DNA from 4 places in the Priestia sp. HNGD-A6 genome. Region 3 is predicted to be linked to each of the others. Evidence: riboswitches for the same ligand, from Rfam matches in the RefSeq annotation. Region 3 holds a riboswitch; each other region holds the start of a gene.

Region 1 (7,910 bases), 730 kb from region 3:
TTCGTTGAACCGCATATGCTCGATGGGTGAAAGTCAACTGTGCGAAAGGAGCAAGAAAGTGAAAAGGTTAGGTCTAGCAACTCAGATTCTAATTGGACTGATCTTAGGCGTAGCTGTAGGTGCTATCTTTTACGGAAGCGATACGGCCATTTCTATTTTACAGCCAATTGGAGACATATTTATTCATTTAATTAAGATGATTGTCGTACCGATCGTGATTTCAGCATTAATCGTAGCGGTCGCAGGAGTAGGCGATATCAAAAAATTAGGTAAGCTTGGCGGAAAAACAATTCTTTATTTTGAAATTGTTACAACCATTGCGATTGTAGTGGGGATTATTGCCGCTAACTTATTCCACCCTGGTGCAGGGGTTGATATGGGACATATTGCAAAAAGCGATATTTCTCAATATGAGGCAACGGCAAAAACGTCTGAAAGTACAGGGATTGCTCAGGAGCTTCTTCATATTGTTCCGACAAACGTCTTTCAGTCGGTAGCAGAAGGCGATCTTTTACCAATCATTTTATTTTCCGTACTGTTTGGTGTAGGCGTAGCTTCGATTGGACAGAGAGGAAAACCTGTTTTAGCCTTTTTTGAAGGCGTCTTGGATGCAATGTTTTGGGTAACTAATTTGGTGATGAAATTTGCTCCAGTAGGTGTATTTGCACTTATTGGTGTTAATATTATAAAGTTTGGTGTCGGATCACTTATTCCATTAGGGAAATTAGTGTTCGCCGTTTACTTCACCATGATTTTCTTTGTGCTTGTGGTTCTTGGAATTATTGCTAAAATGGCTGGAACAAGCATGTTTACGCTCATAAAAGTGTTAAAAGACGAGCTGCTTCTTGCTTTTACAACAGCAAGTTCAGAAGCCGTTTTACCATCTCTTATCAAAAAGATGGAAGACTTCGGTTGTTCTAAATCGGTTACATCGTTTGTTATTCCAACAGGCTACACGTTTAATTTAGATGGTTCAACCATTTATCAGGCGCTGGCATCGCTGTTTATTGCTCAAATGTACGGCATTGACCTTTCCATTATGGATCAAATTCAGCTCCTTCTTGTGCTAATGTTAACCTCAAAAGGGATGGCTGGTGTACCAGGGGCATCGTTTGTAGTTGTACTTGCTACGCTTGAATCTATGGGCTTCCCTCTTGAAGGCATGGCATTTATTGCAGGAATTGACCGCATTCTTGATATGATGCGTACCACAGTTAACGTAGTAGGAAATGCTTTAGCTGCAATTGTAATGTCCAAGTCAGAAGGCGAGTTTGATAAGCAAAAATCATTAAATTACACAAATGAATTAAAGAAATCAAACATAGCTTAAAATAAAAAAGCCGGGCAGCTGCCTGGCTTTTTTGTTTGGAGCTGCCTGTTATCTTTTTTGAAACATATGGTAAAATAAAAGAAATGAGAGACAAAGGAAGTGTCATAATGACGGAAACTGTTCAGTTAATTAAAAAGCTTGTTTCGATTCCCAGTCCTTCTGGAAATACAGAAAAGGTGATTTCATTTGTCGAAGACTATGTAAAAGAGCTAAATATTCAAACGTATCGCAATCGAAAAGGAGGCTTAGTCGCTACTATTCCCGGTAAAGATACGGATCATCACCGCATGCTGACGGCTCATGTCGATACATTAGGTGCTATGGTAAAAGAAATCAAACCGAGTGGACGTCTGAAAATCGACTTGATTGGAGGGTTCCGCTACAATTCCATTGAAGGAGAATATTGTGAAATCGAAACGTCAGCAGGAGAAGTATTTACAGGGACCATCCTTATGCATCAAACATCTGTTCATGTGTATAAAGATGCAGGTAAAGCTGAGCGAAATCAAGATAATATAGAAATTCGATTGGATGAAAAAGTACATAGCGCAGAAGATGTTCGCAGTCTTGGAATTGAAGTCGGCGACTTTGTTTCGTTTGATCCTCGTGTAGAAATAACAAAAAGCGGTTTTATTAAATCTCGTCATCTCGATGATAAAGCAAGCGTAGCTTTATTGCTTCAGCTCATGAAAACAATTCAAGAAGAGCAGATCGAACTGCCATACACTACGCACTTTCTTATTTCAAATAATGAAGAAATTGGATACGGAGGAAATTCGAATATTACGCCTCAAACGGTAGAATACTTAGCGGTTGATATGGGTGCCATGGGAGATGGACAATCTACTGATGAATACACCGTGTCTATTTGTGTAAAAGATTCAAGCGGCCCATATCATTACGGTTTGAGAAAGCATTTGGTGGAGCTAGCCAAGGAGCACGATATTCAGTACAAATTAGATATTTATCCGTTTTACGGATCAGATGCTTCTGCTGCTATTCGTGCCGGGCATGACATCGTACACGGCTTAATTGGTCCAGGAATTGATTCTTCTCATGCGTTTGAGAGAACGCATCAAGATTCATTAAACCATACGTACAAGCTTCTTTACCACTATATCCAATCGAACATGGTTCTGCTTTAAGAAAGGAATATTTAATTAGTGTATTTTTATGCAAAACAAAGAGCAGGAAGGGACTATGATGTCTGTACTTTCCTTTCCTAAAAAAGAAGCCGGCTGTCCGGATTCTTTTTTTAATAAATACTATATATTTTTTACTGGTGAAGCAACAGTTGGTAAAAAAAGCACCTTTTTTAAAGAGGTATAATACGGCTTAAACCTTTTGTACATTTTGTTCATTTACAGAAGTTAAAATGTTTTTAAATTTTTAAAAGTTTCTTGTGACAAGTTTTGTAGAATGGGTTTTCAAAAGGATATGGTTTCGTCATAATGTGGATATAGCGATCACTACAATAATCGGAGGCGAATCTTTTCATGTGGGTACTGACGGTATATGCTGGAAAAGAAATGAAAATGTTTGAATTTGAAACTGAAACGCAGGCGAGAGAAGCTTTTGCCAAAACAAATGGCTGTAAAGTTCTTTCAGAAGTCGTGTATTATAATGATCCTCATTTAACATTAGTAGCTATATAATGAAAAAACAAGAGCTGACTTTATGCTCTTGTTTTTTTATAGCTTCTTGTATCTTACGAAAAGAATAGAGTTGAAATAAAAAAAAATGTACGCTATGATATGGTAGTTACTTCTATTATTCTGATAGTTTAAAAGGTTCATATATATCAAACAGCAACAGTAAAGATGCCAAGAAGGCTTAATAGGGAAACTGGTGAAAGACCAGTACTGCCCCCGCAACTGTAAGTGTGGACGAACGAGTATAACCACTGTGGAAAAATCACGGGAAGGTTCTCAAGTAGAATGATACACAAGTCAGGAGACCTGTCTTTATTGTGAAGTTTCTATTTCTCCGGGGAGCGGGAAGGGAAACGTTGGCTTAAAGTGGCATTCGTGTACACTTTTATTCTGACGTTTTACCCGCTCGCATATTAGCGAAGCGGGTTTTTCTCGTAGCACAAAACTACATATCGTGCAAAAAAGGTGCGCAATGTTCACATTGCGTTAAATGGGAAGTCTGGTGTGAAGCCAGCGCGGTACCCGCCACTGTGAAGAGGAGCTGATTGCATATGCCACTGTATTCGGGAAGGCGCAATCAAGTAATGAATCGAAGTCAGGAAACCAGCCTTTTTCTAATGCGAAGCTTACCCTACGGGATATAGGTGGAAGTGCAAAAACTTAGTTTGAATTTTCTGCGCCTCTATCATTGATAGAGGCGTTTTTTTAGTAAAGGAGCGAATGAGTGTGACGACTTGGAACTTGAATGCAACAAAGCATCACGTATTGATTTGTAATGGAAGCAGCTGTATGAGAAAAGGTGGAGAAGAAGCCACGCAAGCTATTCGAAATAAAGTGACTGAACTGAATCTAGATGAAGCGGTTCACACAACCCGTACGCGCTGTAACGGAAGATGCAAAGATGCTCCTGTAGCTATCGTGTACCCTTCAGGAGATTGGTACAAGCAGGTCACTGAAAACGTAGCTCATCGAATTGTTGAAGAACATTTAGCAGGAGGCTGCAGTATAAAGGAATCACTTATTTATGAATATGATCAAAACGGTTTTGTTTCTCCGGAAAAGAGTGACTCCATAGAAGGAATTGACAAAGTAAAAAGTAACGCATAAAGGAGGAGCTAGCATGAAAGGTAAACTGTTAGTTATTGGATTCGGTCCAGGAAGCTTTGAACATATTACACAGCGAGCAAGAGAAGCCATTCAAGAAAGTGATATGATCATTGGTTATAAAACCTATGTGGAATTAATTCAAGGACTATTAACGAATCAGCAAATTATTAGTACAGGAATGACCGAAGAAGTAAGCCGTGCACAAGAAGCCGTAAAGCAAGCTGAAGCGGGAAAAACCGTGGCGGTCATTTCAAGCGGAGATGCAGGAGTATACGGAATGGCCGGCCTTGTGTATGAAGTGTTGATTGAAAAAGGATGGAAAAAAGAAACGGGCGTAGAGCTGGAAGTGATTCCTGGCATTTCGGCTATTAATTCATGCGCATCCCTCCTTGGGGCGCCCGTGATGCATGATGCCTGTACGATTAGTTTAAGTGACCACCTTACGCCTTGGGAGTTAATCGAAAAACGAATCGAAGCAGCTGCACAAGCAGATTTTGTAGTAGCTTTTTATAATCCGAAAAGCGGAAGACGCACAAGACAAATTGTGGAAGCGCAAAGGATTTTATTAAAATACCGTTCCCCCGATACGCCTGTTGGTCTTGTGAAAAGCGCTTATCGTGACCGTGAAGAAGTGGTAATGACCAATTTAAAAGACATGTTAAATCATGAAATAGGCATGCTGACTACCGTTGTTGTCGGAAATTCATCTACGTTCTTTTACGATGACTTAATGATTACACCGCGCGGGTATCAGCGGAAATATACCCTCAACCAAACAGAGCAGCCGCTAAGACCGCATCAGCGACTTCGAAAAGAAGCAGAACCATGGGCTCTTGATCAAGAGGAGACTGTAAAGCAAACGGCTTCAGCTATTGAAGATGTTCAGAATACAAAAGAAGAAAAAGCAGCTTCACGAGCTCTGGCAGAAGAAGCGCTTCAAGCAATTTTAGGTGAAACTACTTCACCGGTCGTACACCAGCCAATTGAGTCTATTTTTGAAGTGGCAGTTAGTCCAGGGCTTGCGAATAAGAAGTTTACGCCCGTTCAAATGACAACACTAGCAGAAGTTGTTGGTGAAAAAGGTACGATGGAGTATACGCCTGACCATCAAATCAAACTGCAAATTCCAACGGCTCAGCCAGATGTGATTATTAAAAAGCTCCAATCAGCTTCCTTTTTACTATCTCCAGTCGGAGACGTGTTTACAATTAAAGCGTGTGATTTTTGTGATGGAGAAAAAAGTGACGCCATCCCGCATACGGAACAATTACAAAAGCGTCTCGGTGGAATGGACATGCCAAAAGAGCTGAAGCTTGGTATTAATGGATGCGGTATGGCCTGTTACGGTGCTGTTCAAGAAGATATCGGCATTGTCTACAGAAAAGGTGCGTTTGACTTATTTTTAGGGGCTAAAACGGTTGGACGAAACGCCCATTCAGGTCAAATTGTGGCGGAAGGCATAGCGCCCGATGACATTGTTGAAATAGTGGAGAACATTGTCCATGAATATAAAGAAAAAGGTCATCCAAATGAGCGGTTTCATAAATTCTTTAAGCGTGTGAAGAATGTTTATGGATTCGACTATCAAGATATAACACCAAAAATAAAAGTAGAACCAGCTCCGTGTGGAGATTAAAAATGGGAGGGCATTATATGAAATCAGTTTTATTTGTCGGTCATGGAAGTAGAGATCCTGAAGGGAACGATCAAATTCGCGAGTTTATCTCGACTATGAAGCATGATTGGGACCCATCTATTTTAGTAGAAACGTGTTTTCTAGAGTTTGAACGTCCGAATGTAAGTCAAGGCATTGATACATGTGTGGCAAAAGGAGCGACAGATGTAGTTGTAGTTCCAATTATGCTCTTGCCAGCTGGCCACTCAAAAATACATATTCCGGCGGCTATAGATGAAGCTAAGGAAAAATATCCACACGTAAACTTCGTGTACGGACGTCCCATTGGCGTTCATGAAGAAGCCCTTGAAATTTTAAAAACGAGATTACAAGAATCAGGAGAAAATTTAGAAACTCCAGCTGAAGACACGGCTGTTATTGTCTTAGGGCGAGGAGGAAGCGATCCTGATGCAAACAGTGATTTATATAAAATTACGCGCCTTCTTTGGGAAAAAACAAACTACAAAATCGTCGAAACTTCTTTTATGGGCGTGACCGCTCCATTGATTGATGAAGGAGTGGAACGATGTTTAAAACTGGGCGCTAAAAAAGTGGTTATTCTCCCGTATTTCTTATTTACAGGAGTACTAATTAAGCGTTTGGAAGAAATGGTGAAGCAGTATAAAATGCAGCATGAAAACATTGAGTTTAAGCTAGCCGGCTATTTCGGTTTTCATCCAAAACTGCAGACAATTTTAAAAGAACGTGCTGAAGAAGGATTAGAAGGCGAAGTGAAAATGAACTGCGATACATGTCAATATCGCCTCGGCATTATGGAGCATATTGATCACCATCATCATCACGATCATGATCATGATCACGGGCACCATCACCACGATCACCATCATGACCATCACCACCATGAAGATAAGGTCGGCGAGTTAAAATGATTTTATTGTTAGCGGGAACTAGCGATGCACGTGCATTAGCTGTTCAAGTGAAAAAAGAAGGTTACGACGTTACGGCGACGGTTGTAACCGACAATGCAGCAATCGAATTACAGCGAGCAGAAGTGAAAGTGAAAATTGGACGTCTCACACAAGAAGATATGATGACTTTTATAAACGAACATGGTGTAAAAGCTATTGTGGATGCAAGTCACCCCTTTGCCGAAGAAGCATCTAAAAACGCCATCGGTGCGGCTGCTGAAACATCGATTCCTTACATACGCTATGAGCGGGCTTCGCAGGCTTTTACCTACGACAATATGACGATGGTTTCTACGTATGAAGAAGCAGCTGAAGTAGCAGCTGAGAAAAAAGGAGTTATTATGCTGACAACAGGCAGCAAGACGCTGCAGGTTTTTACAGAAAAGCTCCTTCCTCTTTCAGATGTACGGCTTGTTGCTCGTATGCTTCCAAGGCTGGATAATATGGAAAAGTGTCAGCAGTTAGGATTGCCGCAAAAAAATATTATTGCTATTCAAGGTCCGTTTACAAAAGAGTTTGATCAAGCGCTTTATACGCAATACGGAGTGACGGTCATGGTCACAAAAGAAAGCGGAAAAGTTGGATCTGTGGATGAAAAAGTGGAAGCAGCTAAAGAGTTAGGCTTAGATATCATTATGATTGGGCGACCGAAAATTGAGTATGGGACCGTGTATTCCACGTTTGAAGAAGTGGTTCATGCTTTAGTAAACCAAACTAGGAGTTGATTGAGATGGATTTTCGTACAGAATTTAAACCGTTAACTGTTCAGCCTCAGCAAATTGAAGGGAAAAGTTTTGAAATGATTACAGAAGAGCTTGGACCTCATCCGTTTACAGATGAACAGTACCCAATTGTTCAGCGGGTAATTCACGCGTCTGCAGACTTTGAGCTTGGACGCAGTATGCTGTTTCATCCAGATGCGATTCAAGCAGGAATTAAAGCCATTCGCAGCGGCAAGCAAGTGGTTGCAGATGTACAAATGGTGCAAGTAGGAACAAACAAGCAGCGAATTGAAAAACACGGCGGTGAAATCAAAGTTTATATTTCAGATCCGGACGTAATGGAAGAAGCAAAGCGCTTAAATACAACGCGTGCAATTATTTCTATGCGAAAAGCAATTAAAGAAGCAGACGGCGGGATTTTTGCAATTGGGAACGCACCGACAGCTTTACTTGAATTAATTCGTTTGATTAAAGAAGGAGAAGCGAAGCCTGGGC
Region 2 (7,910 bases), 1.6 Mb from region 3:
TACAGACGGCCGCCGCATCTACGTGTTCCATGTGAAGCTCCCGCTGCGACTCATCTTTCGCAAGCACCAGCATTTGAGATGTAAGCTGTTTCATGCGTAAAGACTCAGAGTGAATGGCTTCGATGGCTTCTTCTAAAATATCTGGACGCTTCATCCCCCATCGTTTTAGCATATTGGCATAGCTTTCTACAACGGTCAGCGGTGTTTTTAATTCATGAGAAGCATCGGATACGAACTGCTCTTGCTTTTTATAGTTTTCCTCTAATAAATCCATCATATTATTGAAGGTATTGGCCATTTGATCTAACTCATCTTTAGAAGAAGAAGAGAGGTCAATTTTTTTAAATGTGCGAGACACTTGAATTTCTTCCATAGTATGAATAAGAGATTTGATAGGCCGCAAAATAATTTTACTTAAAAGCCGTCCGGCAAATATGGTCGGAATTAATATAACAAGAGAGGCAATGAGCAAGATAAATTTTAATGTCTGCAGAGATTGTTCCACATCTGCCAGCTGTTCTGTGACTTCCAAAGAAACAACTTCGCCGTCCGTCCAAATGACGGGAGTATGCGAAATTGCGTATAGGTGGCCGTCGTCTTCTTTGATGGTTGTTTGTTCATTTGAATAATAAGAATAAGGTAAGTCCTGAAGTTCTTTGGTTTGATCAGTAACCGATACAACTAAAGGACTCCCTGATTTAGGCAAAATGCGAATCATCCCGTTAGGAGGCAAATAGGCACGAAGCAAATTGGCTTGTTTAACTGTCGCACTCGTTTGTTTTAGCCCATTTGTTACGTTGCTTGTTTCTGCTTGCAAACGTTCAATTGCGTTGTCTTCCATGGTTTTCTTGAAAATGAAGTAAATCGAACTGTTTGCAATTACTAAGAGAATAAAAAGCAGGGCAGTTGATGTAAGGATAATCTTTGTTTGCAGTTTCATAAGCTACTCCTTAAGCATATAGCCAACGCCGCGCACTGTTTGAATGTAGGGTGTTGAAAATGGAGCATCAATTTTTTTGCGCAAATAACGAATGTATACGTATACAATATTCGTGTCTCCGTAGTAATCGAATCCCCATACGTTTGTAAGAAGCTGTTCAAAGCTTAGCACTTGATTGTTGTTTTGAAGCATATAGACAAGTAAATCATATTCTTTAGGAGTCAGCTCAATAGCTTCATTTTCACGCGTGACTTCTCGCGTTTTTTCATTAACAACTAAAGTTCCTAGCTGCAGAGTATCTGCTTCTTTTTCAGCAGGAGATGCTGATGCAGGATGGCGAAGCCAGACGCGGATACGTGCAAAAAGCTCCTCAATTTGAAAAGGCTTTGTAATGTAATCGTTCGCTCCTAAATCTAGTCCGCTTACCTTATCAGGAAGGGCGTCTCGAGCGGTTAATAAGATAACGGGCGTCTGATCATCGTTTGCTCGAATGCGACGAAGTACTTCAAGTCCGCTCAGTTCAGGAAGCATCACATCTAAAAGCAGCAAATCCCAATTGTGTTCTTGAAACTCTGCCAATCCTTCTGTCCCTGTATAAGCCATGCCCGTTTCGTACCCTTCGTGTTCAAGCTCTAGCTGAATTAAACGAGCAATTTTGCGCTCATCTTCTACAATTAAAATTCTGCCTTTACTCAAAAAAATTCCCCCTTGTGTCTATGTATAGTTGCGTACATTATAGCATGGAGAGATTCGGGGTGTATAAATGATAAGGAAATCAATGGTTATTTACTAAATATATCAATAATAGCCCGAGAAATAATGTTCATTTTCTTCAGAAACTGATAAGATAGCTAATGACATTTAAAAATAAGAAAGGATTTCGATTATGTTATCAGCTATTAATTCAGTAGACTATACCATTTTCCATGCGGTGAATCAGTACGCCTCGCATGTGAAGTTTGTAGATTCGCTGATGGTATTCTTTGCAGATTATGCCCAGTATGTACTTATTGTTTTACTCGGCTTGTTTTTACTTATTAATAAAAACGGCAGCCGTGTTGTAGCATTCCAAGCTTTATGTGCTTGTGCCACAGGAGTCATTATCAATAAAGTGATTAGTTTATTTGCTTATCGAGATCGTCCATTTATCTCTCACCACGTGAATCAGCTTATTGATCACGCCGCGAATTCTTCATTTCCAAGCGATCATGCTACGTCTGCATTAGTTATCACTTTTACCATTTGGCTACATTTCAAACGTTCAGGGCGCATGTGGGTTGTAATGGGTGCACTCATTGCATTTTCACGCGTATGGGTTGGCGTTCACTATCCATTCGATGTGTTAACAGGAGCTATTCTAGGCTGCGTGCTCGCGTTGTTTATTCATTATGTTATTTTTAATACCAAAATTATGAGAGCTATTACCAATCTGTCTATTTTTCGAAAATCAGCTTATGACGGGCAGTCTCAATATTATTAAGAAAAAGCCGCAAATACGCGGCTTTTTTTATTGGGAAATTTTTAATGCATTTAATACTTGTTTTTTAAAATTAAATTGTGTACAATTAAATTACAGAAACGATAAACAAAAAACTTTTAATAAAATTACTAAAAAAGAGGAGAGATTTATACATGAAAGCTTTATATGAAACAACAGTCGTTAACACAGGTGGAAGAACAGGAGAAGTTCATTCTTTAGATAATATCTTTAATTTAGATGTTGCAACACCTCCAGCACTTGGTGGAGAAGCAACAACAGCAACAAACCCAGAGCAGCTATTTGCAGCTGGATACAGTGCTTGTTTCAACAGTGCGTTAGAATTTATGTTGAAAAAACATAACGTAGAAATCAAAAGCAGTGAAGTAAAAGCTACTGTTCAGCTGCTTCCAGATAAAGCTGATCAAGGAGTAAAAATTGCTGTAGCGCTTGAAGCTCATATCGAAGGCTTAGATTTAGAAACAGCGAAAAAATATGTAGACCTAGCCCACTCATACTGCCCGTATTCAAAAGCAATCAGCGGTAACGTAGACGTAACGGTAGAAGTAATTTAATTGCTTTAAAAATCCCTGCTAAGCATGTAAAGCTTAGCAGGGATTTTTTATTTGAATTTTCTCTATTCATTTGTAAGCGGTACTAGTATAATGAGGAAGAAAATGAATTATTCGCACAGTTTAGGTGCTCTTACATAGCGTAAGAGGTAACAGGGAATCGAGTGCAAATCTCGAGCGGTCCAGCCACTGTAAGCAGGGAGTTTTCTATCTTATCGTCACTCAAAACGGGGAAGGCGGTAGAAAATGATGATCTCAAGCCAGGAGACCTACCTATTCTGTACACTTGACTCTTCTAGGAAAGAGGCGGTGTATCAAGGTACGCAGTGAGCAATTGCTGTTTATTTTCATATGCCGACACATCCTCAATTTCTATAGAATTGAGGCTTTTTTACGTTTTATTTTAAAAAAAGGAGTGTAGGAAATGGAAGGTTTATCAGTTTTTTTACTTGTCTTTTTATTAGGAATCAGGCACGGATTGGATGCAGATCACTTAGCTTTTATTGATGGCCAGACCCGATATAATTGGCGAATGGGGAGCCGTTTTGCCCCGTGGGTCGGCACGCTGTTTTCACTAGGTCACGGAGGAATGGTGGCCGTCACGGCCGGGGTGCTTGGCGTGGTGATGAAGAATTTTACGTTTCCATCGTATTTCGATCATTTTGCATCCTGGGTATCCATTATCTCCCTCTTTCTAATCGGGACATTAAACACATATCATTTGCTTCGAACTAAAAACAAAGAAGAAGAGTTTCAGGTGAGCGGGTTAAAAGGGAAGTTTATTCCGAAAATCGCAAAAGGAACAACGAATCCTTTTTTAATTATTCTTGTAGGAGCGCTGTTTGCCCTAGCGGCTGAAACGGTCAGTCAAACGGCCGTGTGGTCTCTAGCTGTAGGGAACGCAGGCAAATATACGCCGCTTTTATTAGGACTAGTATTTATGTTTGGTATGATGCTGACAGATACAATCGATTCACTGATTGTACATAAAATGGTGAATGAATCGAGTAAGTTTGGGCAATCTGCTTCCCGCTTGATGGGCTGGGTTATTGTTATCCTCGCATACGGGGTGTCCTTCTACTTAGCATTCACTTTCTTTAATCCATGGGCCGAAGTAAACTTTGAAATGGTTGGCGTTATTTTGTTTGTTTTTTTAGTGTCTATGTTTGTTTTTGTAAGTGTGAAGTCAAAAGGGAAAAATATTAAAATAAATGTCAATTAGTCAAACGAAAGCTTTAATCTGTTGAAGATTGAAGCTTTTTTGTATGAATTTGTTGAAGTTTATGGCTATTTTCGGTCGGTTATGAATAAGTTAAAGTATTATCTATATTTAAAGGATGGAAAATTGTCTGAAAACCATTATAATTAAGGATAATTTAAGGTCGTTATGTGAAACGTAGAACATAGTTATACGTACGATAAATAAAAGCATTTAATGCAAGCAGCAGGGGTTGTTTGGAGGAGGAATTGATTTGAGTCAGGTAATGGTAGAACAAAGTGTATTTAGTTATTTAAAAGAACACGAACAAGAGATGCTTGAAGATTTAGTTGGATTTGTGAAAAAAGAATCACCGTCCTACAGTAAAGAGTTAGTAGATCAGTGTGGAATGTATTTAACGGAGCTGTTTCAAAAGCGTTTAGGAGTAGGCTACGAAATTATAGAAGAAAAAGAAGTAGGAAACCATTTGAAATTTACGATTGGAGAAGGAGAAAAGCAGCTTTTAATTATCGGTCACTTTGACACGGTATGGGAAAAGGGAAGGCTAAGTCTAAGAACAGAGGGAAACAAGCTGTACGGTCCGGGAATTTTAGACATGAAAGGCGGCATTGTGCAATCTATATGGGCGATTAAAGCGATTCAAGAGCTTGGCTTATCGCTCGATAAAAAAATTGTGTTTTTCTGCAATTCGGATGAAGAGATTGGGTCAATTTCTTCTAAAAAATACATTGAAGAAGAAGCACAAAGAAGTGAAGCAGTGCTAGTAGCAGAACCGGCGGTGGCGGGTTCAGGTGCGTTAAAAACGTCGCGCAAAGGAGCGGGAATTTTCACCGTAAAAGTATGGGGACGAGCAGCACACGCGGGTAATCACCACAAAGAAGGAATCAATGCGATTGAAGAGCTTGCGCGCCAAGTGATTTTCTTGCAGGGCTTAACAGATTATGAAAAAGGTACAACGGTGAACGTTGGAACATTTACGGGAGGCAGCGGTACAAATGTAGTGCCTGAATATGCAGAAGCACACGTAGATTTACGTGTTTCTACAGAAGAAGAAGCGAAACGTATGACGGATATTATTTTGAACTTAACACCCATCTTAAAAGGGATAAAGCTCGAAGTAACGGGAGGCATGAACCGTCCTCCGATGGTGAAGTCTAAACAAACGGAAGAGTTATTTGAATGCGCTCAGTCAATCGCGGCCAAACTGGGTATGAAATTAGAAGAAGCGGCTGTTGGCGGCGGAAGTGATGGCAATTTTACAGCGGCCATTGGTGTTCCCACGTTGGATGGATTAGGAGCATGCGGAAAAGGAATACATGCGGAATATGAACATATTCAAATTGATACGTTGTCCGAGCGCTCTTCTTTATTTGCGAATTTACTGCTTCAAATATAAAAAAAGCCCGCCTCAAACGGCGGGACTAACCTGAAAGCTTATATTGGGAGAGTATAAGCTTTCTTTTTTATTTACTGCTTTCTTCTTGAAGAGAAAAAGCAGTTTCTTTCTTTTTAAATACCACTTTATCAAGAGCAAGGAACTGGCTTCCTGCAAGAAATAGGTGAGCAGACATTGCAATTAAGGCGATATCAAACTCAAATCCGCCAACAAATCCGCTTTTAAGCTTGGCTGTGAAAATAGCGCCGAGCATTACTGCTATAAATAAAGCGCCTATGACTCTTGTTGCTAAACCAAGGATAATAAGAATACCACCTACAAGTTCAATTGTTGCCACAATATATGCCATGAAACCAGGGATTCCTAAGCTATCGAAGAACCCTACTGTATTTTCAATCCCGCCTTGCCATTTTTGAAAGCCGTGTACTAAAAATGTAAAACCTAATACTAAACGAATAATAAGTGAACCAATTTCGACGTTTTTATTCACTTTACTTCCTCCTTTAAGTGTATTTGAAAAACACTACATTATGTAGTGTGAAAGCCCGAAAAAAGAAATGTAGCAATTAAATCAGAAAGTCTTTCTTATTTGGATAATTTTACAACATTATGAACACTACACTACACATTGTAGTGTGGTGTTTGTCCCCAGTCAAGTGAAAATATAAAATTAGACAATTTGGCATACAAAAAATTTCTGAAGGGCACTTGAAAAATCCTTTAATTATGTACAATTTAGTTCCTTATTTTCAATCTTATTCTCCAACATGCTATACTGATGGCGGAGGTGTTACGATGCGCTTAGAAAATAAAAGAGTTATTGCGCTTGTTAGTGCAGACTTTGAAGATCTAGAACTATGGTATCCAGTGATGCGTCTTCGCGAAGAAGGAGCAGAAGTACATTTAGTTGGAGAAAAAGCAAACGAAACGTACATGGGGAAATACGGTGTTCCAGCCGTATCGGACTACGCATTTAAAGATGTTGATCCAGCTGAATATGACGCTATTTTAGTACCTGGAGGCTGGGCGCCGGATAAACTGCGCCGCTACCCTGAAGTAATTGAAATGGTTCGTCATATGGATGAACAGCAAAAGCCAATCGGCCAAATCTGCCATGCAGGATGGGTATTAATCTCTGCAAAAATCTTAGATGGCCGAAACGTAACAAGTACGCCAGGAATCAAAGATGATATGGAAAATGCGGGAGCTATTTGGCATGATGAAGCAGTCGTAATCGACGGCCACATCATTTCAAGTCGCCGTCCGCCAGACCTTCCTCCTTATGCAAAAGCATTTGCTGATGTACTAGCAGAGCAATAAGAAAAAAGCCGAAACCATATTGGTTTTGGCTTTTTTATAAGATTCCCTAAAAAAAGAAATGATAAAGTAAATAAAAAATCATCATTAAAAAAGCGAGCAGATGCATCTGCTCGCTTTCGTTCGTGTTTCTTATCAGTAACTTGCTTTTTGCAAGTGTAAAAACAAAATGATTACTTTCTTTATAAAATCCATGATTACGGTTTTTGTATGTTTCGTTGTTGTTAGGGCACAATTAGCATTGATTGTGCTTGCATGGATTTCATCCATTGCCGCGGTTTGTTTTTCCACATGATCGATTAACCTAAACGACGCAAGCCCTACCTCTCTTGCATCCTTACGGCTCCGAAGCCGATCCAGTGTGAATAAGTTTTGTTCAAAGACATGTGTCGAATGCCAGTATTTTTACCTTGCATTGTACGATACATCCTCTCAAGTTACTTTCACTATGTCTAGCTCTTAAAGAAAAGCCAGAAATCTAAATATAACACCCTGGTTAACCAATGTCAAATAGAAAATATGATTTTTTCACGTGAAACAATTGCAGTTAAAACAAGGTTAAGTAAAGGGATATCTTTTTTATATGGAAGAGTTTTTTGGTACGATAAGTTAGAGGAATCCTGGAGGAGGATGAAAAATGAACAAAAATGAACAGTTTCGAAATGATGTATTGAACAGTGTAGAATCATTAACATACGAACAATTAAATCAGCAGCCAGCATCTAATACATGGAGCGTTATGCAAGTATTAGAACATTTATATTTGATGGAGCGCATGATTGTTTCACGTGTAAAGGATCAGTTAGAAAACGGTGTAGATCAGCCCACTGAAGATAAGCCGTTTCATTTAGCGGTAGACCGTTCGCGAAAAGTAGATGCACCGGCTCAAGTTACGCCTTCTAATGAAAAGCAGACATTAGAAGAAATGAAGAGTAAGCTGGCAGAATCAAGAGAGGCTTTAGCAGAGTTAGAAGAAACAGCAAGTGAAG
Region 3 (7,910 bases):
TAAAATGTGAAGGGTATCAGGCGTTGGGCCATCGTCAAACGTAAGGTAAACAGGCTGTGTAAGAGCTTGATTTTGATCGTTCACGGTATTTCCTACATACATATTATGGTGAAGTGTATTAAGCAGCTTCTCAGGTTGTGCTGAAGATGCAGCTTCTTTCAGCGGCAATGCAGTAGATGCTAAGACTTGCTGAGATGCAGCGGATTCACTTCCTTTGGCTTCTGTAATAAAAAATAAAGAAGCGACGATCACTAACACTAAAGACAAAAATGCATAAAATCGTTTGTTTGGCTTAAATCGTTTGTTCGGTTTAAATCGCTGGTTCAATTTGAAAATCCTTTCTACTAAACTACTATTTACTACTATAGTACAAAAAATGGAATATTAATAGTAAAAATCGACATTTTTATGGAAAAAAATTAGATGATATGACCCGGTTTTAATCTTTTTTTGTCAAATGAAAAAGGAGAACGAGACAGCGATAAGGATTTGAAGAGTGAGTAGCTAGATTTTTCCTGGTTTTTATAGTATGCTTTTAGCGTGAATGATTGTTAGGAGGAATGTTAATATGTCAATGGCATATGAAGAATATATGCGTCAGTTAGTTAAACCAATGCGTCAAGAATTAACTCAAGCTGGTTATGAAGAATTAACAACAGAGGAAGCCGTAGTTGATTTTATGGAAAACGTAGAAGGAACAACTTTTGTTGTCGTTAATTCAGTTTGTGGATGCGCTGCTGGTTTAGCACGTCCTGCAGCAACGCAAGCGTACTTACAGTCTGAGCAAAAACCAGATCAAGTGGTAACTGTTTTTGCCGGTCAAGATAAGGAAGCAACAGCTAAAATGCGTGAATATTTTGGGGACATTGAGCCTTCATCACCGTCTATGGCACTTTTAAAAGGAAAAGAAGTTGTTCATTTTATTCCTCGACATGAAATTGAAGGTCAGCCGTTAGAAGTTATTTTTGAAAACATTTTAAATGGCTTTAAGCAGCACTGTTCATAAAATGTCCTGCTTTTGTCACATCTAGTATATAGATTTTTAAAGAAAAATCGCATATACTTTATAAGAAAAAGGATGTCTATCGGCATCCTTTTTCTTTATGTAAATAGCCAAACAGTGTAGGGGGAGTTATGAAAGTGATTGTTACGACTGCTGGTCGAACAAATGAACAGATGATTGTAAAAGCCAAACAAGTAGCCGCTGATTTAAGTATACCTTTTGTAACAAGAGAGAAGAAATCTGTTGCAGATCTTCAAAATCTTGAAGCGGCAGACGTGCTGGTTGTCGGTAAAAATAGAGTAGAGTTGCACGTCCAAAATGAAGAGGAACCTATTTTTTTTCATCCAAACTCCGCTATGTTTAGAGTGAAGAGATGGCTGCGGGGAGAACGTGATCCGTTTATTGAAGCTGCTGGTTTAGAAAAAGGAATGAGCATGCTTGACTGTACACTTGGTCTTGCATCGGATAGTATGATGGCGAGCGTAGCGGTAGGGAAAAGTGGGAAAGTTGTCGGACTAGAAGGCAACCGCTATGTAGCTTATTTAGTCAAACAAGGACTTTTAAATTGGGAAAGTGACGTACGAGAGTTGAATGATGCAATGAAGCGTATAAACGTGGTTCATCAAAATTTTGAATCGTTTTTGGCGTGTTGTGAAGATAATTCTTTTGATGTTGTCTACTTTGATCCGATGTTTCAAGAACAAATTGAGGAATCGAATGGAATTAATGGTATTAAAGCAATAGCACTGTATACCACGCTGACGCCAATGGCTATACAAGAAGCAAAAAGAGTAGCCAAACAAAAGGTCGTGCTAAAAGATCATTGGAAAAGCAGTCGTTTTAAAGAGCATGGATTTACTGTGCAAAAACGAAAAACATCAAAATTTCATTACGGGACAATTTATATACAAAAATAACCAAAAAAGTAAAATTAATTACGCTCATTGAAAAGACTTCCAAAACCTTTTAGGAATTAAAAAGTTTTGGAAGTTTTTTTTATGAATTTCATCTAAAGTTCATAAAAGTATGATATATTTTTGAACATAAAAATACTTTTGTGTTTAAGCATCCAGCAAAAAAGGAATATCTTGTATAGGTTTCCGCTCGGTGTGACAACCTCAAACAGAAGAAGGAAGGTGGTAACTGAAAAGTCGTCAAATGCCCGTAGACAGCATAAATGAATAAGCAAATATAGGTAAAAAATTAATAAGTATGTTACAATACCTAGTGAGTTATGATAATGAATTTTACAATATGAAAAGACCATATGGGAAAAGATGAGAAAGGAAAGATACGAATGCCTAGATGGATAAAAAGAATGCTAATTGTATTTATTACAGTATTTACATTTGGGCTTGTCACTCCACCAGAATATTTATACGTTGATGATGCAAAAGCGGACAAGCAACATAAAGCAGGGTATGTAAGAGAAACAACTCCTGTCACAGCTGTTATAGAAGATATTCATTTGCCATATGAAGAACCAAAATATGAAGACGTTTCATCATTTGTTACGTATGCAATGGAATCAGCTGAAAAACAGTCAGTGGAAAAATTCGGAACAAAAATTGGTCCTGTCATTGAAGATGAATTTCGTCAAGCAGTGTTACCTAAAATTGAAGAAGTGCTGACCGACATTGGCACTGAACGTGAACAGTCAATTCAGAATCTCGAGATAAGCGAGCACCCTGCTGCTGGCTACGGTGAAAAGATTTTCCATGTATATGACCGGGAAACCGGTCAGGACTTAATACGGTTTCATGTACGGCGTGAAAATCCTCCAAAAGATGGATACTGGTTTAATTTTCACTATCATGCGGCCGCAGATAATTTTCAAAAGCATTATGATTTAGGGAAAATTTATTGGAACCGAAACATGCCGCCTAAGTGGTTCAGCTGATAATAGACACAACATTCTACAATTTCGAAATGTTAGCTTTTTTAAGCTAGCATTTTTTTACGTCTAAAACCGTTATGGTCTAAATAAGCTGAAACATTAGCACAACGATAAAAAAATCGTTTATAATGAAGTCAGACTTCTTACTATAGAGTTGTAGGAAGGAACGAATAGACGCTGGAGGTAACACAATGAAACAATTTACGGAAGAAAAACAATTTCGCGAACAAATTAAGAATGAAACACTAAGCGTTGGGATTTTTACGACAACGTGGTGTCCTGATTGCAAACGTTTGGATATGTTTATTGATGAAATCGTTGACGAAAATACAGATAAAGCATGGTTTAAAATTGACAAGGATGAGTTTGAAGAACTTTCTGCTGAAAACAATGTAATGGGTATTCCCTCTCTTCTTGTATATAAAAACGGTGAAAAAATTGCGCACCTGCACAGTGCAAATGCTAAAACGCCTGAAGCGGTCCGTGAATTTTTAGCAACTCTTTAATTCCCTAAGCTGCGAGAGCATTCTCGCAGCTTTTTTTGTGAGAATGGCTATTTCCATTTTTCGATGAGTGGGGTATACTAGGACAAGTGAATAATCGTAAAGCAATAAGGTCTCAATTTAAAGATTGAGTGAAAAGGGAAGTCTGGTGAAAAACCAGCGCGGTCCCGCCACTGTAAGCGCTTTGTGCGTAAGTCAGGAGACCTGCCTTATTGTTAGCTGTGAAACCTTCGAGGAAGGGTGAAGCAGGGTAATGAACATACATATCAAGTATAGTGAACGGATTCTTTTCCTGCTTATCTTGACGTTACCTGCTTTGCTTTCAATTGAAAGTAAAGCTTTTTTATTTTGAAGCTGCTGCCGAGCAGTATACATAGTCAAAGCGGAAAAAACGGGATAGCGCTGCTTTTTGCATGATCATTTGCTTTTTCTTTAACGTGGAGGTTTCGTATTCACAATGAACAATATATAGGGGGAGTATTTAGATGAAAAAATGGCTTTCGTATTCCATTATTGCGCTGTTAGTCATCGTACTTGCTGCATGCGGTGCAGGCAGCCAAAGCAACAGTGATAAAAAAACGAAGCAAGATACAGAACAAACGTCACAAGCTGCATTTCCAGTGAAGGTAAAAGACGCGCGTGATAAAGAAATTACGTTGAAAAAACAGCCTAAGAAAATTGTTTCATTAATGCCAAGTAATACGGAGATTGTATATGCCCTTGGCCTTGAGAAAGAATTAGTCGGTGTCACAAGCAACGATGATTATCCTAAAAGCGTAAAGAAAAAAGCGCAGGTGGGAGATATGAACGTTAATGCAGAAAAAGTTATTGCTTTAAATCCTGATTTAGTGCTGGCACACGCTTCAAGTATGGGCGTTTCAGATGAAGTATTTAAACAAATTGAAAGTGCGGGTATTCCGGTATTTGTTGTAAAAGATTCAACAACGTTTGATACGGTTTATGATTCTATTACGCAAATTGGTAAATTAACGGGTAAAACAAAAGAAGCTAATCAAACAATTAAAGACATGAAAGAAAAAGTAGCTTCAATTGAGAAAAAAGCAAAAACGATTTCAAAAGAAGATCGTAAAAAAGTATGGATAGAGGTATCGGGAGCTCCTGAGATTTATACAACAGGAAAAGGTACGTTCATGAACGAAATGCTTACTATGATCGGTGCTGATAACGTAGCGGCTAGTGAAAAGGGTTGGGTTAAGTTTTCTGAAGAGCAAGTTGTTAAGTTAAACCCTGACGTTATTATCGCAACGTATGATGCAGACAAAAATGAGATTATGAAGCGTCCCGCTTGGAGCAGCATGACTGCTGTAAAAGAGGGGAACATCGAAAAGGTTGATCAAAACAAAATCAACCGCTTAGGACCTCGTATTGTAGATGGCTTAGAGGACTTAGCAAAAGCAGTATACCCTGAGGTGTACAATAAATAAAAAGAGGGACCATATTCCAGTTCGAATTGAAAAGGGGATTGGTCCCTTTTCACATCTTAAAATTGAAGAACGGCCTGAGCTTTTAATCATGAAAACCGAGACTTCTTATAAAACATACAGCTCAGGCGTTTTAGGAACAGGCATCATGGAAACGGACACCTTTTACAATCGATTTGTTCATAAAGACTATTATTCAGATACTCCTTCTTTAGAGTATGAGCAATATTTGATGAAAGAAAATGTGCGCCATGAGCAAATCGTAGGGTTGATGACAGCGGTTTGGTTAAAAGAAAGAGCGGTTTACTGTTACGAAGGCTACGGAGTAAGAGTAGCTTCCGTGATAACGGCTGGAGTAGGAAACGCAGTAGATATTACAGCTGACGAAGCTGTTCCATTTTATTCCTCTCCCGGTACAATTAATATGTTTTTTTTCGTGGAAGGCACGCTTACGGATGCAGCGTTTTTACAGCTTTTTATTGCCGCTACAGAAGCCAAAACAAAAACGCTGTCACAGCTGGGTGTCATAGATCCAGCTACAAAGACGATTGCTACGGGAACATCTACGGACAGTATCTCAGTTGCAGCGTCTCAGCAAGGACCATTATATGAATATGCAGGCTCTATGACCGCTTTAGGTCAAGCGGTAGCCAAGCTGGTAAAAATAAGCTTAGAGCAGGCACTTAAGGAAAAGAGGTGAAGAAATGAGTATTGCACAAGCGATGATTGCACACCTGACAGCCATGACGATTGCTCTACTCATTGACCGAATCATAGGCGACCCAGAAAATTGGCCGCATCCCGTTCGCTGGTTTGGCAAGTGGATTTATTGGATGGATTCCAGATTAAATAAAGGCGCAGGAAAACGATTCAAAGGATTGCTTCTTGTGATAAGTATGGTGGTGCTCGCAGGAGTTATTCCTTTTTTATTCCTTCATGCTTTGTACGGAGTTCATTTTATACTAGGTGTTTTAGTAGAGGGGGTAATGATTGCGACTACTATATCCACTCGTTCCTTAAGCGAAGCTGCTTATAAGGTGCAAAAGCCGCTTCAGCTAGGAGATATGGAGAAAGCTAGATATGAAGTAAGCATGATTGTGGGACGAGATACGGATCGTTTATCAGAAGGAGAAATTGCCAGAGCGACGGTAGAGACCGTGGCTGAAAATACAAGTGATGGTATTACAGCTCCGCTTTTTTATGCATTTATAGGAGGAGGAGCCCTAGCCTTTTTTTACCGAGCTATTAACACATGCGATTCAATGGTTGGGTATAAAAATGACCGCTACTTTCTGTTCGGCTATTTTAGTGCAAAAACCGATGACGTATTAAACTATATTCCAAGTCGGTTAACTGCAGTGGTGATGACCGCTGTTAATGTAGCAAAAAGCCAATATTCTCTTTGGCATGTAACGAGTTTGATTAAGCGCGATGCTAAGAAGCATCCAAGTCCAAATAGCGGATACGGGGAAAGTGCAGTGGCTGCCCTTTTAGGTATTCAACTCGGCGGGCTTAATACATATAAAGGCATAGAATCTAATCGTGCAAAAATGGGCGAACCACTCATTCCCCTGCAAGCCGGTCATATTGAACAAGCTGTTTTCATTATGAAAAGGACGGTCTATGCTACGTGGTTATTCTATCTTTTGTTAGGAGGAGTTATTAGTGCTATTACCTACACATGGAGCTAACCCCAATGTCTTTTTAAAAGCAATAGGGGCCGAGAATTTGTCGCATCTAAAAGACTTTAGCGTAAACACAAATCCTTTAGGGGCTCCCCTTGTTCTTCACGAAAAGTGGAACGAATTCAAGGAAGCTGCGTTTAGTTACCCTGATCCTGAAGTAACAGAACTAAAAAATAAACTTGCAGCTCATCATCATGTTTCCGCTGCTCAAGTGCTGCCCACAAATGGAGCCGCTGAAGCGTTTTTCCTTATTGCTTCTTTATTTTCAGGAGAGAAAGCGGGGATTGTACAGCCGACGTTTGTCGAATACGAACAGGCAAGTAAAGCGTATGGATGTGAAGTGACATACGTTCCTTTAGCTGAAGAAAATGGCTGGAGCTGGGATATAGAGTTGATTATGAGTATTCTTCCGGATATAAAAGTACTATGGATTTGTCACCCAAATAATCCAACGGGCGTTATGTATAGTCACGAGGAATGGATGAAAGTAGTAAAAGCTGCTGCTCATCATGGTACATACTTAATAATTGATGAAGCATTTATTGATTTTGTCGAACATCAGCCTTCATTTGATTCTCTTATTCTAAACTATGAACATCTCATTGTTGTGCGTTCGATGACAAAGATGTTTAATATTGCGGGGCTTCGCCTTGGCTATATTTTGGCAAATGAAAAAATCATTAGCAAGATGTCTAAAAAACAACCTCCTTGGAGTGTAAACGGATTGTCGCAGCAAGTAGGGATGATATGTGTAGATGAAAAAGATTTTGTGAAAAAAACCGTACATTATATTAAACAAGAACGAAAACGGATCTTGAGTCAATTAGAAGAATGGGGGCTTTTGGTTTCTCCGTCTCAAACAAACTATTATCTTTGCAGCGTTCCGTCTTCTATTAAAACGCGCGATTGGCTTATCTATTTAGCAAGCCGCGGTGTGGTAGCTCGGCATACCGAAAACTTCCCATTTTTAAATGGACGCTATATCCGTTTGGCTGTGAAAACGAAAGAAGAAAATGACTATTTACTTAACGTAATCAAACAAGGACTCGATGAAATATGATCATCTTTATTAGCGGAGGGGTTCGAAGCGGCAAATCACGTGCAGCGGAGAATATGGTTCAAACTTTTTGTACAAAGCGCGCTGTTTATATTGCCACAAGCCGGCAAACAGATAGTGAAATGCAAAAACGTATCCAGCTTCATCAAACAGAACGTCAAGCGGCGAACACGCCTTGGGCAACGATCGAGCAGTCTGTAGATTTACAACAAATTCTTCCAAACCTTCGAAGTGATGATACTATACTCTTGGACTGTGTCACAAACTGGCTTGCCAATGAGCTTTTTTTAACCGAAAAAAGGTGGCAAACAAAAGAAGGTAAA
Region 4 (7,910 bases), 1.4 Mb from region 3:
AAAGAAGCGTTAGCTATTGATGAGCCTGACGTAAAGTGCATAGGATATTGGAATAAGATCGATGACTACCATCAATTTTCTTTTGGAGGATCTTTGAAGCGAGAATAATACATGGATTTGTTAAATAATGGAACTTATGAAGCGTGAAATCGTATATAAATCAAGGGGGAGATTTTATTGAAGAGATATGGACTATTTATCATTAGTTTCATCGTTTTCTTGGGTAGCTTTCAACTGCTATCAGGAATGATTCTTACGCTCTTATATGTTCCAGAAAGTTCGACTATGTGGAGCTCAATCGAAGGATTATCAAGTAAAGTAACGTTTGGCAGTTATTCTGGTAGCTTTGCTTTTATGATTCCCGCTGTAGCAGCTACAGCCGCTTTTTTTATCTCTAAAAAATGGGTTAGGAAAAGTGTATAAGAAACTAATAGCGGTGGTGAATAAACAGTGAATGTAGACACGGATAGATTAGTTAGCTTCTTTATTTTATGGGGAACACCCGCTGCTTTTAGTATAATAGAGTACTTTAAACTGAGTAAGACTGAAAAACAAGAAGCTATACGAGACTTAACATCATTAAAATCGATTATAACAACAGGCTTTATATTGATTGGAGGAGTGATGGCGAGTTTAGGTAGAGTATTATCGCTGCTGCCTCTGCACATTATAGGTACTTTTATTTTAGTCATTGGTGGTATCGCGGGCGCTATTGAAGCATGGAAAACAGAAAAAAAGAGAGGTATTATTATTCTTGCTTTCATAGTATCTATGATTGCTTTTACATTTGTAATATAAATTCGGCATGTAACAAGAGCTGCTCATGACTTGAGCAGCTCTTGTTAGTTTCTTATTTATTGCGTCTCCAGCTGCTGGTCTTTTTTCTTTAACGTAAGAGCGAGCAGGAACGAAACGATAGCGAAAGCGATGGCTACATAATAGACGGTATGGACCCCGCTTGTCATACTTTTTATTTGTAACAGCGTTTTATTCGTTTCATTTGATTGTTGAATAAAGTGCTGAGAAGCCATTGTCATAATACTTGTATACAAAGCGGGTCCAATTGCGCCTGAAACTTGGTTAATCGTATTTGAAATGGCTGAACCGTGAGCGTGAAGCGGCTTAGGTACTTGATTTAAAGCAAGCGTCATTACGGGTCCTATGCTTAAACCTACGCCAATTGTAAAGGCAGCGTATAAAATAGCTGCAGTCATCGTAGTTGTTTCTCTTGAAATGGTAGTGAACAAACTTAAAATAAACGTTAAAAGAATTAAACTTGTTAAAAGCAGCGGTTTAAATCCAATTTTATCAAACAAACTTCCTCCGACCATAGCTGTTAGAGCCAGCGTTACTCCTCCTGGAAGCATAAGAAAACCTGATGGTAGCAACTCTATACTGATCAGTCAATCTAGACGTTTAGGTCTTGCATAGAAGTGGAGATTGACGTTAGTTTGACAGGTGTAAGCATTGCTTGAAATGTTAAGAATAAGATTACAAAGTATTTTGGATCTATACTTCTATTGCTGTTAAAAAAATATAGTCAAGTAATGAAATTAAAAGAAGACGAGAAGCGTATAGCATGTTACGATAGGGACGGTATAGAAATTGACACATATCGGTTTCTAATAGAAGAGACAAATTTTAAAATTTTTAAATGTAAGGTTGTGATTCACCTGAGACTGAATAAATTTATTAGCGAATCTGGCAAAGCGTCAAGACGCGGGGCAGATAAGTTAATTAGTGAAGGAAGAGTAACCGTTAATGGAAAGGTTGCAAAAATCGGAGATCAAGTTAAGCCTGGCGATGATATTCGAGTAAGTGGCCAACAGCTTCGGATTGCTCGAAATAATGTATATATTGCACTTAATAAACCAGTCGGCATTACAAGTACGAGTGAGAAAAAAGTAAAGGGAAACATCATTGACTTAGTCAATCACCCTTTGCGTATTCATCATGTCGGACGACTAGATAAGGATTCAGACGGCTTAATTTTACTTACAAATGACGGCGATATTATTAACGAAATTTTACGTGCAGAAAACAAGCATGAAAAAGAATATATTGTTGCAGTAGATAAGCCGATTACACCCGAGTTTATCAAAAACATGTCTGAGGGAGTAAAAATTTTAGGTACAAAAACGCTTCCTTGTAAAGTGACACAGCTGTCTAAGTACGAGTTTCAAATTATTTTAACACAGGGATTAAATCGTCAAATTCGCCGTATGTGTGAAGTGCTCGGATATGAAGTATATCGACTTCAGCGTACGCGTATTATGAATATTCACTTAAACAACTTGCCTGTTGGGCAATGGAGAGATTTAACGAAAAAAGAGCGTACGCAGCTATTCAAAGAATTAGACTATGAACCTAAAGAGTGGTAAATCAAAAGACACCAGCCTGTTAGACTGGTGTCTTTTTTTATTCGCATACAACTACTTGTCTAGAAAATACGCTTTTGCGCGCTACGCAGCGATCTGAAATAGAAAAGCCAGCTTCATGAATCATATGGTCAATCGTGTCTACTGTAATCACGACTACTTTATCCGCAAAGCGGCGAGCGTGTTTTAAAATAGAAAGCTGATCTTCAGGCGTCGCGTGGGTGTAGAGATTGTAAGGCATGTCGATGATCGCTACGTCATAGTGAGTGGTAACATCCGAAATCGGTCCGGTTTTGACATCACCCTTTAAGCCGAAATGCGCAATATTTTCACGAGATCCGTCGGTCACAAGTGGGTTGATATCGCGTCCTACAATATCAATGCCCATTGAAAGAGCTTCTACGAGGACTGTACCAATACCACAGCATGGATCAATCGCTTTGATTCCTTCAGGCTTTGGAACGGCAATGTTAGCTACAGCTCTTGCAAGGCGGGTACTGAGTGCCGTAGAGTATTCACGCGGTTTCTTCAAATGATGCAGCCATACAGCTTCGCTTTTTTGATATTTTCCAAAATACCAGCGTCCTTCAAATGGAACAATTCCAAACAAATGGTCAGGGTTATGCAAGTCTGCTTCTGCTACAAAATGCCAACCCACATCACGTTCAATCGCACGCTGACCTTTATAGCTTATTTTTTGATCTTTTTCTAAGTCATTAATTTTCATAAAAATGAGTTTAAATGTTTGATCTCCAAGGTCAATATCTTCTACTTGTTTGCAAATATCTGCAAGGTCATCTGATTCATACATAATATCTAATCGCTCTTTGATAAAAGGGCTTCTGCTTGGATCAAGTTTAACGGCGCTTCTTATGATAGGTTTCTCAGTTTCAATTTCAAAAAGAGAGCGTCTCTCTAATTGACATAGTGAGAGTTCCTCTTCGCTGCATGCGTATGTGTAGATATACTGAGGCAGCTGCGTATGGTTATTCAATATCGTATCATCCTTTATCGTATCTAATTATCCTTCTTCTCAAACAATAGCGAGAAAAGAAGAGAAAAGCAACGAATTTAAATATATTTGGCTGTGAATACTAAATTGAAGCGCTACATAGTCCACTTATTTGACAAAACATGCTAAAATAACTGATGATAACCTGCATGTGCTGCTGTTTATACAAAAGAACTGGATCAAGGTTTCTCAAAAATCATTTATACACTGCTGACATTTTGATGAATAGGAGAGGCTACGTGATGTCTAAAAGTGATCATGAAAAGCAACAGATGAGTCGGGCTGATATGAAAAAACAAGCTAAAACATCCTCGCAAAACCTTGTGATGAACGTACTCATTGCCATTGTATCTGTATGTATTTTAGCTCTTATTATAAATATTTTTGTACTAATGAAATGAGCCGTTATGCTGCTCATTTCTTTTTATTAGGTTCAGCTTTTATTGAAGAGTTTGAGGTCTCTTTCACTAGAGAGCACATTGTGAATAGCATATCTTTTTTTTACAAATGATAGTTGTGATATGATAAAGCAATAATACATTAGACAAAAAGCTGGAGGTTACTTAGTATGCCATTACTTAGATTTGATGTAATAGAAGGAAGAGACGAAAAAGAGTTAAAAGCATTACTAGACGCTACTCATCGAGCGATGCTAGAAGCCTTTGGCGTCCCAGAACGCGATCGTTATCAAATTGTACATCAGCATCCTGCTCATGAAATGATTATTGAAGATACAGGTCTTGGCTTTGACAGAAGCAAGGATTTGGTTATTATAAGTGTGACGAGCAAACAGCGAACAGAAGAGCAAAAACAAGCTCTTTACAAATTAATTGTAAAAGAGCTGGGAGAAAGCTGCGGAATTCAGCCAAGCGACATTATGATTTCAATTGTTGAAAACGGTAATGCTGACTGGAGCTTTGGTATGGGAGAAGCTCAATTCTTAACTGGGAAATTATAAAATGGTTTATTATCTAGAGAAGCCCTTATTTCTAAGGGCTTTTTCTCATTTTGTCTATAAAAATATTATTCTCTTAGTCACATCTTACTCAAAATTAAATACAGACATCTGTCAAATGAATGATACAATAAGCTTATATGCCGTTTTGAGTGGGAAAACCAAAAAAGAGTTCGGCGTACTAACTTCAGAACAACAATAATTTTACATAAAGATGTAAAGATTTAAAGGTTAAAAGAGAAATGTATAAAATCTGTAAAACAAAAGAACAGTTACGCGTTAAATATAGGAGTAAAAGGTTCTTCACGTGTTTTTTCGGATAATAAGAGAAAGTAATTTTGATCATTGAGGAGGAACTTAGAATGTTTGGATTTGATGCAGATGTATCGCCATTAGTGCGAATTAAAGTAATTGGAGTCGGCGGTGGAGGAAATAACACCGTTAACCGTATGATTGAACATGGTGTACAAGGGGTAGAATTTATCGCCGTTAATACGGATGCTCAGGCGCTTAATTTATCTAAAGCAGATGTGAAAATGCAGATTGGTGCGGCATTAACGCGAGGATTAGGTGCAGGAGCTAATCCAGAAGTAGGAAGAGAAGCTGCAGAAGAAAGCAGAGAGCAAATTCAAGAAGTACTGCAAGGCGCAGATATGGTATTCGTAACAGCTGGCATGGGGGGAGGCACTGGTACTGGAGCAGCTCCGGTTATTGCCCAAATTGCCCGTGAACTAAATGCTTTAACAATTGGAGTAGTTACTCGCCCTTTCAAGTTTGAAGGAAATAAACGTACCAAGCAAGCAGTAGGCGGTATTACTGCGATGAATGAATCGGTAGATACCCTTATTGTCATTCCAAACGACCGCTTGCTTGAAATCGTTGATAAAAAGACACCTATGCTTGAAGCATTCCGTGAAGCAGATAATGTTCTTCGCCAAGGTATTCAAGGTATTTCAGATTTAATCGCTGTTCCGGGGCTGATTAACCTTGACTTTGCTGATGTAAAAACAATTATGTCTAATCAAGGATTTGCGCTTATGGGTATCGGACGAGCTTCGGGATCAGATCGAGCAATTGAAGCAGCGAAAAAAGCGATTTCTAGTCCGCTGCTAGATGCATCGATTGATGGAGCAAGAGGCGTGCTGCTGAACATTACGAGCGGCAGCAGCCTGAGTCTTTACGAAGTACAGGAAGCAGCAGATATTGTCACGTCCGCTTCTGATCAGGACTTAAATATGATTTTTGGATCTGTGATTAATGAAGATTTAAAGGACGAAATGATGGTAACCGTTATTGCCACTGGATTTGATGATGAAGATATTTCACCATCAGCTTCCACTTCTAGAGTTTCAAGAGCACGCTACTAAATTAAATAACCAGCTTTTATGGTGGCAATTGTTTTTCAATTGCCTTAAAAGGGAATCCGGTGAAAATCCGGAGCGGTCCCGCCACTGTAACAAGGAGCCTTATGTCAAAAAGCCACTGTCTATTTAGAGACGGGAAGGCGGTATAAGGCAATGACTTGAAGCCAGGAGACCTGCCATAAATCGCAGCACACAATAACCTACGAGGATAGGGAGGTGTTTTGGCAGAATCAAAAATACGATAAACAAGGGATACGTTTATCTGAATTTGTTGTGAAGGCAAGCACTTCTTTTTAGAAGTGCTTTTTTTTGTGTATTAAAATAGAAGGTGGAAAAATGAATGATAAATAATAAAAAACTTGTATCTATGATATTTCTCGTGTTACTTTGCCTCACTGCTTGCGCTCCTAATGAAGAGAGCGTAAGTATAAAAGAAAGAAAGAAAACGGATAAAAGTGTGACGTTTTTATTTAATTTTACATCTGCAACGCTTGATCCTCATACGGACGATAATTATACAGCAGTTCGTGGGGGAGTAGGGGAGACGCTTGTTAAAATCAACGACGATTTAAAAATAAAGCCTTGGCTTGCTGAAAAGTGGGAAACGAAAGATAACGGCCTTATATGGACATTTATGATAAGAAAGAACATCATGTTTCAAAACGGAAAAGCGCTGGATGCAAATGCCGTTAAGTCTTCTCTTCAAAGAACGATAGACCAAAGTTATGCGATGAAAAACGCTTTAAATATTAAAGAAATGAAAGCGAACAGTCATGCGCTGACAATTACATTAAAAGAACCAATGCCTAAATTTCCTTCTGAATTAGTGCATCCAAATACAGCTATTATAGATGTTGATGCTTCTAATATAGCTAAGAAGCCCATTGGTACGGGTCCATTTCGCGTCTTGTCTTTTGATCAAGGAAATCAAGTAAAATTAGAAAGATATGAAAATTATTGGGGTGGAAAAGTGAAATTGAAAAGTGCGATCTTTGGATTTAACGAAGATGCTAATGCGCGAGTTGCTGCTCTTCAATCTGGAACAGCCGATATTATTTATCGCCCGCCTTTAGAAAGCTTGGGCACTTTACAAACAGATCCGTCTTTTAAAGTAAGTGGAGTACCTAGTGTGCGCACCCATTTATTGCTTTACAATCAAACCAATGACGCATTAAAAGACGAAAATGTAAGAAAAGCTATCGATACCTTATTGAACCGAAAAGAAATTGTTAGCAGCATCATGAACAATCAAGCGGCAGCGGCTCGAGGTCCATTTTTACCCCAATTTCCTTTTGCTGATAGTACTGCTAATGAGCAAAGAGGTATGACATCTGCTAAAAAATATTTAGAGAAAGCAGGCTATCAAATCAAAAATGACAAAGCAATCAAAAATGGAAAGCCACTATCGCTCTCTCTTGTCACATACAGTTCTTTGCCAGAACTGCCTTTAATTGCTCAGCTTCTACAGTCTAATGCCAAAGAGTTAGGAATTACTATTAAGATTCACCTAGTTGAAGATAGCGATGAATATGTAATGGCAAAAGATGATTGGGATTTAGCATTGTACAGCCTTATCACAGCACCTAGAGGAGATGCCAGCTATTATTTAAGTACGAACTATTTGCCCGGCGGTGGTTTAAATGCCAGCCGGATTAATGATGATACGCTAACAAAAATGATAGAACAGTTAAATTCAACAGTAGATGACGCAAAACGAGATCAGTTAGCCAAACAAGCAACCGCTTTGATTAATAGAAAAATGCTGACGTCATCGATTGTACATCCAAACATTGTTGTTGCTTATAATCAAAAAGTGAAAAACTGGACAACAAATCCAAGCGAGTATTATATGCTGACTCAGCATTTAGACGTAACGCCGTAGTTAACATTGCAGCATAAGCAGAGAAAAGAAAAAGTATACAATGATCGCTAAAAGGATGTGACAGTAAACGTGCAAGAAGTACAAATGTATCAAATTAAAGAAGTAAAAGAAAAGGATGCTGAAGTGTTTCAGTTTGTCATGAATATGCGGAATGAGCTATTTCCTATGCTGGAAAAAAATCAGCTTCCTGTGGATTTGCTTCATTTTAATGAACATTACGTTCAAGCGAAAGACGCTGCTTTTTTTGCAGCTGTTACGGAAAATCAACAAGTAATCGGAACCATTGGTTTATACGCTTACGATGGACGGTTTCATGCAT

The links. Region 3 has a riboswitch for cobalamin ahead of SCI76_RS04490 (ABC transporter substrate-binding protein). Riboswitches for the same ligand answer to the same signal wherever they lie in the genome.
Region 1: it holds a riboswitch for cobalamin, as region 3 does, so the genes downstream of both, SCI76_RS00705 (ferredoxin) here and SCI76_RS04490 (ABC transporter substrate-binding protein) in region 3, are expected to answer to the same signal.
Region 2: it holds a riboswitch for cobalamin, as region 3 does, so the genes downstream of both, SCI76_RS12405 (sodium:proton antiporter) here and SCI76_RS04490 (ABC transporter substrate-binding protein) in region 3, are expected to answer to the same signal.
Region 4: it holds a riboswitch for cobalamin, as region 3 does, so the genes downstream of both, nikA (nickel ABC transporter substrate-binding protein) here and SCI76_RS04490 (ABC transporter substrate-binding protein) in region 3, are expected to answer to the same signal.

Annotation. Positions count from the first base shown of each region.
Region 1 is NZ_CP138621.1:133,981-141,890, forward strand. It holds gene SCI76_RS00685 (cation:dicarboxylate symporter family transporter) at 59-1,330, shown strand; gene SCI76_RS00690 (M42 family metallopeptidase) at 1,438-2,475, shown strand; gene SCI76_RS00695 (hypothetical protein) at 2,504-2,659, shown strand; gene SCI76_RS00700 (hypothetical protein) at 2,827-2,985, shown strand; cobalamin riboswitch at 3,132-3,311, shown strand; cobalamin riboswitch at 3,429-3,609, shown strand; gene SCI76_RS00705 (ferredoxin) at 3,709-4,089, shown strand; gene cobJ (precorrin-3B C(17)-methyltransferase) at 4,103-5,725, shown strand; gene SCI76_RS00715 (sirohydrochlorin chelatase) at 5,743-6,654, shown strand; gene cobK (precorrin-6A reductase) at 6,651-7,418, shown strand; gene SCI76_RS00725 (precorrin-8X methylmutase) at 7,424-7,910, shown strand, end outside.
Region 2 is NZ_CP138621.1:2,452,832-2,460,741, reverse strand. It holds gene SCI76_RS12425 (ATP-binding protein) at 1-940, opposite strand, end outside; gene SCI76_RS12420 (response regulator transcription factor) at 944-1,636, opposite strand; gene SCI76_RS12415 (undecaprenyl-diphosphatase) at 1,827-2,420, shown strand; gene SCI76_RS12410 (organic hydroperoxide resistance protein) at 2,573-2,992, shown strand; cobalamin riboswitch at 3,098-3,281, shown strand; gene SCI76_RS12405 (sodium:proton antiporter) at 3,414-4,211, shown strand; gene SCI76_RS12400 (M20 family metallopeptidase) at 4,441-5,604, shown strand; gene SCI76_RS12395 (DoxX family protein) at 5,672-6,094, opposite strand; gene SCI76_RS12390 (type 1 glutamine amidotransferase domain-containing protein) at 6,400-6,924, shown strand; gene SCI76_RS12385 (hypothetical protein) at 7,057-7,212, opposite strand; gene SCI76_RS12380 (DinB family protein) at 7,559-7,910, shown strand, end outside.
Region 3 is NZ_CP138621.1:864,549-872,458, reverse strand. It holds gene SCI76_RS04515 (polysaccharide deacetylase family protein) at 1-327, opposite strand, end outside; gene SCI76_RS04510 (BrxA/BrxB family bacilliredoxin) at 569-1,006, shown strand; gene SCI76_RS04505 (class I SAM-dependent methyltransferase) at 1,135-1,920, shown strand; gene SCI76_RS04500 (YpjP family protein) at 2,301-2,903, shown strand; gene SCI76_RS04495 (thioredoxin family protein) at 3,092-3,406, shown strand; cobalamin riboswitch at 3,497-3,630, shown strand; gene SCI76_RS04490 (ABC transporter substrate-binding protein) at 3,889-4,848, shown strand; gene SCI76_RS04485 (adenosylcobinamide amidohydrolase) at 4,937-5,545, shown strand; gene cbiB (adenosylcobinamide-phosphate synthase CbiB) at 5,550-6,536, shown strand; gene cobD (threonine-phosphate decarboxylase CobD) at 6,511-7,590, shown strand; gene SCI76_RS04470 (bifunctional adenosylcobinamide kinase/adenosylcobinamide-phosphate guanylyltransferase) at 7,587-7,910, shown strand, end outside.
Region 4 is NZ_CP138621.1:2,281,359-2,289,268, reverse strand. It holds gene SCI76_RS11535 (hypothetical protein) at 1-108, shown strand, start outside; gene SCI76_RS11530 (hypothetical protein) at 178-423, shown strand; gene SCI76_RS11525 (hypothetical protein) at 451-798, shown strand; gene SCI76_RS11520 (MFS transporter) at 855-1,388, opposite strand; gene rluF (23S rRNA pseudouridine(2604) synthase RluF) at 1,665-2,381, shown strand; gene SCI76_RS11510 (TRM11 family methyltransferase) at 2,419-3,372, opposite strand; gene SCI76_RS11505 (hypothetical protein) at 3,633-3,791, shown strand; gene SCI76_RS11500 (tautomerase family protein) at 3,959-4,348, shown strand; gene ftsZ (cell division protein FtsZ) at 4,708-5,712, shown strand; cobalamin riboswitch at 5,715-5,905, shown strand; gene nikA (nickel ABC transporter substrate-binding protein) at 6,050-7,591, shown strand; gene SCI76_RS11485 (GNAT family N-acetyltransferase) at 7,661-7,910, shown strand, end outside.